DNA from 2 places in the Hymenobacter tenuis genome. Region 2 is predicted to be linked to the other one. Evidence: riboswitches for the same ligand, from Rfam matches in the RefSeq annotation. Region 2 holds a riboswitch; the other holds the start of a gene.
The links. A riboswitch is a leader RNA that binds a small molecule or an ion and turns the genes downstream of it on or off. The one in region 2 is predicted to bind S-adenosylmethionine.
Positions count from the first base shown of each region.

Region 1: linked by a shared signal. The riboswitch ahead of ACYVGU_RS09530 (ATP-grasp domain-containing protein) and the one ahead of ACYVGU_RS08720 (phosphoadenosine phosphosulfate reductase family protein) in region 2 are both predicted to bind S-adenosylmethionine.

Region 1 covers NZ_BAAGWF010000001.1:2,203,288-2,206,811, forward strand. The annotation lists gene hppD (4-hydroxyphenylpyruvate dioxygenase family protein) at 1-659, shown strand, start outside; SAM riboswitch class I at 832-921, shown strand; gene ACYVGU_RS09530 (ATP-grasp domain-containing protein) at 1,362-2,390, shown strand; gene ACYVGU_RS09535 (LLM class flavin-dependent oxidoreductase) at 2,397-3,422, shown strand.
Region 2 covers NZ_BAAGWF010000001.1:2,004,800-2,008,323, reverse strand. The annotation lists gene cysD (sulfate adenylyltransferase subunit CysD) at 1-746, opposite strand, end outside; gene ACYVGU_RS08720 (phosphoadenosine phosphosulfate reductase family protein) at 804-1,580, opposite strand; SAM riboswitch class I at 1,897-1,988, opposite strand; gene ACYVGU_RS08715 (lipopolysaccharide biosynthesis protein) at 2,310-3,524, opposite strand, start outside.

The DNA of each region.
Region 1 (3,524 bases), 200 kb from region 2:
TCCTGCCGGGTTTCGTGGCCCGCAAAAGCAACGTTCCGCAAGGCCCGGCCGTGGGCCTGCAGTACGTCGACCACTGCGTAGGCAACGTGGGCTGGGGCGAAATGAACCAATGGGTGAAGTTCTATGAGGACGTGATGGGCTTTAAGCTTCTCATCACCTTCGATGACGACGACATCAGCACCGAGTATTCGGCCCTGATGAGCAAGGTGGTGTCGAATGGTAACGGCTTCGTGAAATTCCCCATCAATGAGCCTGCCGAAGGCAAGAAAAAGTCGCAGATTGAGGAATACCTCGATTTCTACCACTCGCCTGGGGTGCAGCACATGGCCCTTATCACCAACGACATCCGCACGACGGTAACGGAGCTGCGCCGCCGCGGTGTGGAGTTTCTGCAGGTGCCCAACACCTACTACGATGACCTGCTGGACCGCGTGGGCCACATCGATGAGGATCTGGACAGCATCCGCGACCTGAACCTGCTCGTGGACCGCGACGAGGAAGGCTATTTGCTCCAGATTTTCACGAAGCCCGTGGAAGACCGCCCCACCGTATTTTATGAAATCATTCAGCGCAAAGGCGCCAAGAGCTTCGGCAAAGGCAACTTTAAGGCGCTGTTTGAGGCCATTGAGCGTGAGCAGGCCCTGCGCGGCAACCTATAAGTTTACTAGCCCTCTAGCGTAAGAAAAGCCCGGTCAAGCAATTGGCTGGGCTTTTTTGGGCTCTAGTGGTTTAATTCATCAAGGTACCTAGCAACCATATGTGGTTGAATTTGGCAATGTGCTACGGCCTGATTTACCTTTGCAGAGTCAATTCTTTCTGACCAAAGGATTGTTTTTATACAGAGGCGTGGAGAGACAGGCTCGACGAAACGCCGGCAACCCCCAGTTACTGGAACGGTGCCAACTCCTGCACATATAAAAACAAGTTGCCGTGGACACTGCCAACAACGTTTCGGTTCGCTCTGCTTCTCCCGTTGCTCCTTCGCAACGGCTCACCTCTGGCGTGTGCATGCACGTAGCTGGTTGGTACATGGCTGGCGCGTGTTGTTGTTGTTAGTACCCCGCTGTATCCAGCTGAGCTAGCACGTTTGCTGGCATGTTGCCCCTAGTACTTTCAGGTTCTCGCCTCTGCTTGCAGGGCGTGGCAAACACCGCGTATGGTGGTCTTTCGGCACGTGCCCGGCCTGGCATGCCCGCATGTTGTACGGTGCTCAGGGAGCAACTCACGCCCGCCAGCTGTTTAGCCACTGACTACTAGTCATCTAGCTTCTTCTGGGCTGCGCATTGTTGCGTGGCCTTCTCAGGCGATACTGGCTTGCCGTGTCGTCCTCTTCCCCACCTACCTCTTCTTACTTTTTCCTCATGGCGCACGCTGTAAAGCCCATTGGCATCTATTACGAACACCCCGAGTGGTTTAAACCCTTGTTTGCAGAGCTCGACCGTCGAGGCTTACCCTACGAGAAAATCGACGCCGCGCACCACCTCTTCGATCCTTCCGAAACTGAAAGCCGCTACTCGTTGGTCGTGAACCGCATGAGCTCCTCGGCGTACCTGCGCGGCCACGGGCAGGGCATTTTCCACACCGCAGGCTTCGCTACGCACCTTGAGCGCATCGGCACACGCATCATCAACGGCTCGGCGGCTACGGCCATTGAAACCAACAAAGCCCGCCAGCTTTCCCTGTTTGCTTCCCTAGGTCTGAAATACCCCAAATCCTTCGTCGTGAACCATGCTTCGCGCATTCCGGACGCAGCCCAGCAGCTGCAGTTTCCGATTGTGGTGAAGGTGAACATTGGGGGTAGCGGCGCCGGCATCATTCGCTTCGATACCCTGGAAGGCGTACGCGCCGCCGTAGAAGCCGGCCAGATTGACCTCGGCATCGACCAAACCGCCTTGGTGCAGGAATACGTGACGCCCCGCGGCGGCAACATTCACCGCGTGGAGACGCTGAACGGCAAGTTCCTGTACGCTATGAAGGTGTATACTACCGGTGAAAGCTTCAACCTCTGCCCCGCCGAAATCTGCCAGATTCCGGAGGAGCAGTCGGCAGAGTTTTGCCTCACGGAAGCACCCAAGAAAGGCATTCAGGTGGAAGCCTTTACGCCCCCAGCCGAGGTAGTAGAGGCTGTGGAGCGCATTGTGGCCGCCGCCAAAATTGACGTGGGCGGCATTGAGTACCTGATTGATGACCGCACCGGCGACGTGCTGTTTTATGATATCAATGCCCTCTCCAACTTCGTGGCCGACGCCGTGAATGTGGTGGGCTTCGACCCCTACGCCCGCTTCGTGGATTATCTGGAAACGCAATTGGCGCCCGCAACAGCTTCTGGTTCGCTAGGTACTGCCGCGGCTCAAACCTCTCACCAGCCGGTTCCGGCTTCTATTCACTAGGTCATCATGAGATACGGATATTGGATGCCCGTTTTTGGCGGGTGGCTGCGCAACGTCGAGGACGAAAACATGCGCGCCGATTGGGACTACGTGAAAACGCTGGCCCAACGCAGTGAGGACCTTGGCTACGACCTTTCCCTCATTGCCGAGCTAAACCTCAACGACATCAAAGGCGAAGAAGCCCCTTCTCTGGATGCCTGGAGCACGGCCGCCGCCCTGGCTGCCGTTACGAAGAAACTAGAGCTCATGGTGGCCGTGCGGCCAACGTTCCATTCCCCGGCGTTGCTGGCCAAGCAGGCGGCCAACATCGACCACATCAGCGGCGGCCGCTTGAGCCTGAACGTGGTGTCGTCGTGGTGGCAGGATGAGGCCAAAAAGTACGGCGTACACTTTGAGCAGCACGATGACCGCTACGCCCGCACCGCCGAGTGGCTACACGTAGTGGACAACCTTTGGAAGCAGGACCACTTCACCTTCGAGGGCAAGTTTTATAAGGTCACCGACTCCATTCTGCAGCCCAAGCCGGTGTCGCGCCCACGGCCGTTCCTATATGCCGGCGGTGAGTCGGAAGCAGCCAAAAACCTGATTGCGGCCCAGTGCGACGGCTACGTGATGCACGGCGACGAGCCCGCCGCCATCGGGCGCCGCATTCAGGACCTGAGCCAGCGCCGCGAAAAGCTGGGCCTGCCACCCATGAAGTTTGGCGTAGCGGCGTACTCTATCGTGCGCAACACCGAGCAGGAAGTGAAAAAAGAGCTGGAGCGCATTACCAACGTAAACGGCTCGGCGGCTGGCTACAAAAACTACCAGCAGTGGCTGGCCGGCACCCAGCTCGAAAACCAGGTCAGCCTGCAGGATTACTCGGTTTCCAACCGCGGCCTGCGCTCCGGCCTCACCGGCACCCCCGACCAAGTAGCCGAGCGCATTGCCGCCTTCGAAGCCGTGGGCGTTGACCTGTTCTTGCTGCAGTGTAGCCCGCAGCTGGAAGAAATGGAGCGTTTCTCCGAAGCCGTCATTCAGGTGCTGGCCTAGGTTAGCTTGCAGTTTAGAATGCAACTGGCCCTAGTGAAGGCGCACCTCGCGTCTTTTTACTAGAGCCAGTCGCATTCTAAACCCTATGGCGCTGCGCAAGCA
Region 2 (3,524 bases):
ACGGTGCGGAAGCGTACTTGGCGCGTTACTATTTCGTCGTCATCATCGAGGCGCAGGTGTTCTGAGAGGCCTAGCAACTGGCCCGTAGGGAGTACCACGCAGGTGCGCTCGTGGCCGAAGTAGATGTCGGGCAGGGCAATGTTTTCGCGCTGGATATAGCGCCACACGTCCAGCTCCGTCCAGTTGGAGATGGGGAACACGCGCACGTTTTCGCCCTTCTGGATGCGGCCGTTATACACATTCCAGAGCTCGGGGCGCTGGCGCTTGGGGTCCCACTGGCCAAACTCATCTCGCACGGAGAAAATGCGCTCCTTGGCGCGGGCCTTTTCCTCGTCGCGGCGGGCCCCACCAATGCAGGCGTCAAACTCAAACTCCTCAATTACCTCCAGAAGCGTGTAGGTCTGGAGCTGGTTGCGGCTGGGGTACTTGCCGCCTGGCTCGCGTAGGCGCTGCCGCTTTATAGTATCCTCCACCTTGCGCACAATGAGTTTTTCGCCCAATTCGGCGGCTAGCTGGTCGCGGTAAGCTAGTACCTCGGGAAAGTTGTGGCCGGTATCTACGTGCACCAGCGGGAAGGGAAAACGACCCGGGCGGAAAGCTTTTTCCGCGAGGCGCGTCAGCACAATGGAGTCTTTGCCACCCGAAAACAGCAGGGCTGGGCGCTCAAACTGGCCGGCCACTTCCCGCAGGATGTGGATGGCTTCCGCTTCAAGCCGGTCGAGATAATCAAAAGTTGGGGTACTCATATAGTCGGGTGTTCAGTGTTGATGTTGGGCGCTCAGCAGGAAGTGCCAAGCTTGCCTCTAGCCGGCCGGTACGGGCTCCACTACCGGGTCGGGGCCATTGTGGTGGGCGGTGGCATGTAGGCCGCATTCCTTAGCCGAAAGGTCTTCCCACCACCAGCGGCCGGCCCGGAAATCCTCGCCGGGCCTGATGGCGCGGGTGCAGGGGGCACAGCCAATGCTTACAAAGCCCTGTTGGTGCAGCGTGTTCACGGGCACATGGTGCTCTTGGGTAAAGGCCACGGCCTGCTCCCAGGTCCAGTCGAAAAGCGGGTGGATTTTCACGAGGTTATGCGCCGCGTCCCATTCCAGTGGGTCCATGGTTTGCCGGTTCTGCGACTGCTCGGCGCGGATGCCAGTGACCCAGGCTGCTTTACCCGCTAGCGCCCGGTTCAGGGGCTCCACTTTCCGAATAAAGCAGCACTCCTTGCGGTTGTCCACGCTCTCGTAGAAGCTATTCGGGCCCTTAGCCAGCATCAGCTTTTCCACGCTTTCCCGCTCCGGATAAAACACCGCAATGGGCTGCTCATACTTGAGCAGAGTCTTGTTCCAGACGGAGTATGTCTCCTGAAAATTACGCCCAGTGTCAAGCGTGAATACCTGAATGGGGAGGTGATTAGCGAAAATAAGGTGGCTGATAATCTGGTCTTCCAGGCCAAAGGAGGTCGAGAAAACGGCCTGCTCGGGGAAGGTTTCAGCCACGAGGCGTAGCCGCTCCAGGGCAGTAGCCTGAATCAGCTGGGGGCGCAGGTCGTCGAGCAAGGCGCGAACGGCCGGCGCAGCATCTGCTGCGGACATAGCAAGAAGGGGAGGGGAAACCAGCCAGCGCGGGGCGGAGGTTTCGGTCAGGAATGACCCTAGGCGGAGCTGCGGCCACGTAGTTGAATGCGGCACACTAGCTTTCGGCCGGGCGAAAAAGCCGGGCGTACGCACGAAGTCAGCCTACACGTAGCACCGTGTCAGCCGAGCTGTTGCGCGCACAAGCCAGAAAAAAGAAGGAGGTGAGTGGCTAACAACAACACGGCATACCCATCATAGCACAACACCCATGCTGTAGAGCAAAGGCAGTGGCGGATAGAGTAGCGGAGTTGGACAAGCGGTTCACGGCTAGTTGTTTTTATATGGTCAGGAGTTGGCACCGTTTCGGATGGTCCGCTGGTTGCCGGCGTTTCGTCGAGCCTGTCTCTCCGCGCCTCTGTATAAAAACAATCCTTTGTGGGGAAAGAATTGGTATGGCAAAAGTAGCTGCCGGAATTTTACACTTCCAAATTTTATTTTTTCAACAGGTGCACATTCTCTCGCAACGCCCCCATACTCTTGGTCTCTGGGCAGCCGCCACAACGTAAGCAGAACACTAGAAAAGTTACACTGCTTCAGCTGCATGAGTAAGCGAAGGTTACTAGGTGTTCTTCAGCCGCAAACCTGCTTGAAACCTGGTTTTGAGGAAGCTACGTGCAAGTTCCGAATGAGGAGAGGTTTGCTCGTGGTATGGACCTAGTAGCTTTGCCCTATATAAGCATTGTGCAATTAGCGTTTCGGCTGAAAACGAGCCTGTAACTTGCTTAAAAATACGTTGGCCTCGGGGGCAGAATTTGTGACGAGTAGCAGGGCAGCGTACACTATCGTGAGGGTGGCAGAGCGCAAAAGCATGGTCAGGAAGGGAGAGCCTAGCGCCGGAATTAGCCAGCCAGCCAGCCCTGCCGCGGCTGCAATACCCAGTATCAGCGGGATGCGCCACGTGAATGGTTGCATCCGGAAGCTGCGCCACACAAACCACGTGCGGGCCAGGTTGATGCTTACAATAGCGAGTAAAAACGCCACTGCTGCCCCCAGCAAACCTAGTATGGGAATCAGCAAGGCATTGAGCCCAATCGTTACCAGCGCTAAGGATACGTTGAACACCAAGTCGTAGCGGTAGCGCGGGGAGGTAACTACAATTAGCCCATTGAGGCCCGTGATGCCATCAAACAGACGCGCCGCTAGCAGTACCAGCACGGCCGTAGTGCCAGCTGTTAGGGCGGGGTTGTGCATGAGGCCATAGATGAAGTCGAGGTTCAACCCAATGCCCAGAGCAAGGTAACAGCCCAGCACCGTGTTGAGACGGGTAGTGTCGCGGTAAAAAGCGGCCATTTTGGGCAGGGCCTGTTCTTTCCAATAATCGGCTAGCAGCGGAAAGGCAATTTTGTTGAGCGAGCGAGCCGGCAGCGTGAGGGCTGTGCTGATGAAAAAGGCAATGCTGTACACGCCAGCGGCCGCCAGATTCAGTTGGGAGCCCACCATAATGGTATCAATGTTCATGATGATGGTGCCCGAAATGTTGGCTAACAGCGCAAACGCCCCAAAGCTCAGGATGCTGCCCAACGGCTGCACTTGCAGTGCCGCCTTCGTAGGCCGCATATGCAGCTCCCCGATAACTGCCAGGTAGCCTGTAAGCAGCAGCGCCGTGGCGCTCATCAGGCCAATGTAGGCCAGCACGTAGCCGTGAAACGAGAGGTAGCCCAGCCCATACAGCACCGCCGCGCCCGCCTGCAATACCCGAAGTAGAATCTCCTGCACAAACGACGAGAAAGCCGTGTGGTACAGCCCCTTCAGGTACGCATCCTGCAAGGAATATAGCATCACGAACAAGGCCAGCACGCCGGCCCACCCGTAGTAAGCGCCAATCAAGTCTTGGTCGGCTTCATAAAAGTTGAGTACCAGGGGTTTCCCTCCTAGGTACAGCAGCGTGACCAACCCAAAGCC